DNA from 2 places in the Virgibacillus salinus genome. Region 1 is predicted to be linked to the other one. Evidence: riboswitches for the same ligand, from Rfam matches in the RefSeq annotation. Region 1 holds a riboswitch; the other holds the start of a gene.
What was found. Region 1 has a riboswitch for thiamine pyrophosphate ahead of thiW (energy coupling factor transporter S component ThiW). Riboswitches for the same ligand answer to the same signal wherever they lie in the genome.
Positions count from the first base shown of each region.

Region 2: linked by a shared signal. The riboswitch ahead of BLS02_RS11980 (ABC transporter substrate-binding protein) and the one ahead of thiW (energy coupling factor transporter S component ThiW) in region 1 are both predicted to bind thiamine pyrophosphate.

Region 1 is NZ_FNKD01000004.1:102,465-104,670, forward strand. It holds gene tenA (thiaminase II) at 1-471, opposite strand, end outside; TPP riboswitch at 536-639, opposite strand; gene thiW (energy coupling factor transporter S component ThiW) at 641-1,132, opposite strand; TPP riboswitch at 1,220-1,335, opposite strand; gene BLS02_RS16125 (DUF1801 domain-containing protein) at 1,426-1,779, opposite strand; gene BLS02_RS16130 (aminoglycoside phosphotransferase family protein) at 2,098-2,206, shown strand, end outside.
Region 2 is NZ_FNKD01000003.1:24,270-26,475, reverse strand. It holds gene BLS02_RS11980 (ABC transporter substrate-binding protein) at 1-961, opposite strand, end outside; TPP riboswitch at 1,091-1,201, opposite strand; gene mscL (large-conductance mechanosensitive channel protein MscL) at 1,249-1,698, opposite strand; gene BLS02_RS11970 (hypothetical protein) at 1,850-2,206, shown strand, end outside; gene yidC (membrane protein insertase YidC) at 2,170-2,206, shown strand, end outside.

The sequences.
Region 1 (2,206 bases):
TGGATGATGCTTTTCTGGTTTATATTTGTTCATTAACGCATAGCCTATTTCCAAATATGTCCACGGGCAAGGGAGCAGTGCACCAATGGTTTCAGCTAAACTGCCAATTTGCGCGTGATACATCATATGCTTAATGTAATGATCAGCAGTTGGTGGAAGCGGGTGACCTTGGAGCTCCTCGTAGCCAACCCCTATATAGTCGCAAAAGTTATGATGTGGGTGGCTTTCACTATTTAAAACAAATTGGATTTGTTCCCCAAAGAAGCGGATGTCCTCGCGCTTATTGGATTTGGAGAGAGCAATTCCATAAATTCGCATAAATGCATTCAAATACTCAAAATCTGCTTTAATATAATGCGCAATTGATTCGTTGGGAACATCTTTTTTTCCAATACCATCGACAAATGGGTGATTAAATATTGCTTGAAAAATATCTTGGTTCTCATCTCTTAATTGTTGTGTGAATGACATAACAAAGCCTCCAATGATTTAGGAAGCTACTAGGGGATAAAAGTAGATTACTAGAGGTACAGAATGCGGCCCTCAACCACTTCCCTGCGCAGGCATTATCCAGATCAGGTTCCAAGGGACAAGGAATATTTCCGTTTCTCAGCCAGTACAGCGCCCCTAGTAGTTTTTCCTATATTTTATTTTGAACTAGTCTTTCCTGATTAACACGTGAAATAACAAACCAGCCTATCAATGCTCCAGTAACACTGCTAATAAGAAACGACGGTATAAAGAACAAAGCACCAGCTGAACTACCCATCAATAGCTTTGCAAATGGAACAGCAAAAAGTGCTCCGATGATTCCGGTACCAATTGCCTCTCCCACAGCAGCTATGGCTTTTTTATGAGTCTTCTGAAACAAGTATCCAGCTAGAAATGCTCCAATCATGCCGCCGGGAAACGCCAGTAATGTACCAAGTCCAAGCATGTTACGGAGCAGTCCAATCATAAATGCAATACCGACTGCTGGACCAGGCCCAAGTGTTACTGCGGCCATGACATTGACGGCATGCTGGACAGGATAGGCTTTTGCCACGCCTGCTGGAAACCAAAGTAACTGTGCACCCAATGTACCTATTGCCACAAAGACTGCCATTGTCGTAAGTAATCGAGTTCGGTTCAATCAAATCCTCCTTTCCGTGAAAGGGGCTCGTACGAAAAAAGCCAGATCCATTAATGGACCTGGCTTGAAATAGCTGATATAAATAAGTATATCGTCAGTCTACTTCCCTCCGCTGGTATTAACCAGATCAGGTCCGTAAGAGTCAGAAAGCTTATACGTGCTTTCCTCTCAGCCCTCGATTTTGGGCACCCCTAGTAGTAATTATTAAAATATTAAGTTTTCAATTTAAGGATAACAAAAGAAATCACTTTTGTCATGGTTTATTTCAGGTTCATGATGATAGTAAAGAAAAGTCATGTTTCCATTTCAATGGCTTCCTGAATTAAAGCAGAAAATTTTCTGGGTTGTATATCATCGAGTTGCTTAACTCTGATATGACGCATTTTTTTGCCAGTTCCTTCAAGCAGGTTATCCTTATCCTTAAGTGAGGCACCGAAGTAGAAACCCAGATTAACATGATTCTGTGCAGTCTGAAGATAGCATACAAGACCATTCTCTAGATAACATGGCTTTCCCCATTTCATTTCTTCAGTTACATTGGGGGACGTTTGAAAAATAACCTCCCGCAGTCTTACGGTAATTTCCTTTGTATGGTCATTTAAATTTTCAATGAATTGATCTACTTCTTTAGTATGGATTGGTTCCATGCTTTTTGACTCTCCTTTTATATTATTGTTCTTCATAACTGTAGTAAGCGGACACAGGGTAAGCTATTTCTGCAAAAAAGTGCTTTTTCTGTAATATGCGATCACCGGATACCTTATATCACATATATCTAAGGAAAAAGTGCTGTTTTTGTCAAATAAGGGCTCTGGTGTCCGCTGTGTAATTTTAGACAGTATAACCTGGTATCATGATGATCCTCGTCCTTTATATATTTTTCACCAAAATGATATCAAATCCCTTTAATTTCAGAGTAATTATATTTAAAATTATATCTATATTAAGAATCGAGGTGGATTTTTTTGGAACAAAATAACGAATATTTGTCGAATCAGATTGTTGAATGGGTAAAAGATAATGTCGATTCGAATGCAAAGGTTGAATCGGTTAGTCGGCTGAAAGGAAGTACCT
Region 2 (2,206 bases), on a different contig from region 1:
ATGCATCTTCAGCTTTCAATTCTTCTTCAAGAAGTCCGTTATCATACATCCAACTGGAATAATTCTCCCAAACTTCTTGCTTCTGAACTCCCCACTGTGCTGCGTCATCCTGATATTTCGGTGATAACCATTCCTGACTTTTCTTAACAAGTTCCGGGTCAAGATCTGGAACAGCCCCGCTGAGGATTTCTGCTGCTTCACTTGGATTATCTATTGCAAAGTTATATCCTTTTGAAACCGCCGCTAAAAATTTTTCAGCCCTTTCTGGATTGTCAGCGATCATTTTTTCGTTCGTTGTAAGGACAGGCGTATAGTAATCTAGCTTTTTGGAGTAATCGGTTAAATAAATCATATTTAATTCCTCTCCGCGCATTTCTGCTTCGACTCCAGTCCAGCCATAGTAAATCCACGCAAAATCAATATCCCGCTTCACCGCTGTGAAGAAATCTGTATTGCCCATATTGACAATATTTAACTTTTCAACATCGGCATTTTCCTGCTTCATAAGTGATGAAAGAACCGCTTTTTCAACCGGGGCACCCCACCCGCCATAGGTTTTTCCTTCAAAATCTTTTGGTGATGTAATTTGTTTGTCTTTTGGTGAAGCGAACCCGGATGTATTATGCTGGATAACCGCTGCAATCGATACGATTGGAATATCCTGAATACGTGCTTCTGTAACAGCTTCCTGCGCACTGACACCGAAGTCAGCTTTACCTGATGCTACAAGCTGGTCAGACCCCGCCTCACCTGGCATCATAATTTCTACTTCTAACCCCTCATCAGCAAAATATCCTTTTTCCTGGGCAACATATAGCCCTGTGTGATTCGTATTGGGGGTCCAATCGAGCACTACTTTAGCTTGTTCTGTCTCCTGACTTTTATCGTCAGTTTCTCCTGCATCGTTATTACATGCTGTTAGTAAAACGGCTATTAATACTACGAACAACCATTTTTTCATTTTCCATCTCCCTTTCTCTTTTTTGTTCACTTCTGGAAGTATGATTGGCATTGGAAACGAAAGGAATTTTCCTTAAAAGCACAAAAAAATAACGCCAGGTTAGTCCCTGAGCGCATTCGAACAATATTACTATTGTTTTACTTTGTTCCCTACGCTGGTCTCAACCAAATCAGGTTCCAAGGGTCAGCATCTATCGGATGCAATCTCAACCAGCATACACTGGTCCCCCTACAACTTATTATTCAATTAATCTATCAAATTCACTATGCCACAGCTTCATGTATTTTTCAAGTTTTATTATTCTTTGACTTCTTTGACTGTGATGAAATATTAATATTAATTTTCTTTTTCTGTTTAGGCATTAGCTTATCCTCTTTCTTCAAAAGGTCACGTATCTCTTTGAGCAATTCAGCTTTTTCATCAGGCTTCGATTCTTTTTCTGACTCCTTTTCACCTTTAAACTTTGCTAGGATGCGAATTAAAATGAAGATGGACACCGCAATAACAATAAAGTCAAATACCGACTGGATGAACTCGCCATACAATACATCTGCTTTTCTGACCGTATACTTTAAATTTGTGAAGTCAACACCACTTACTAAGATCCCTGCTAGTGGCATCATAATATTTTCAACAAGTGACGTTACTATTTTTCCAAAGGCTGTTCCGATAATAACAGCAACAGCCAAGTCCAGGACGTTTCCTTTTAATGCGAATGTTTTAAAATCTGACCACAAAAGTACTCACCCTTTTTGTTAGGCTTGTTCTAATTTTTATGTATGATAACGGATGTTTAGCACTTTTATCAGTTTGTTTCAAAAAAAGTGAAACAAATACTAGTCTAAAACCGTACTTAAGTTAACACGCTATTGAAGGGGGTGAATACAGATGCTGTTAGAGTTATTATACGAATTGCTTGGTGAAATGTCTCCGATGTACTTTTATTTGGGAATAGTCTTCTCGATAATTTGTAGCAGTCGTTTCATGTATAAAGGTTTTCACAATTCACTGATGAACAATTACGTTTACACTAGGAAGCGCCATGCGCTGCACTTTAAATTACTGCCTAAACAGGAACAACTTGGTGCAATAATAGAAGTTCGTAATTGGATTACACATACAACCAAACGTATTGATGCACCAGATGATGATACAGACAACCAATCCTTCTCGATTACAAACATCAACAAAAAACGAGGAGGACAACAATGCAAAGGAATACTGTATTCACTTTCTTTAGAAAAT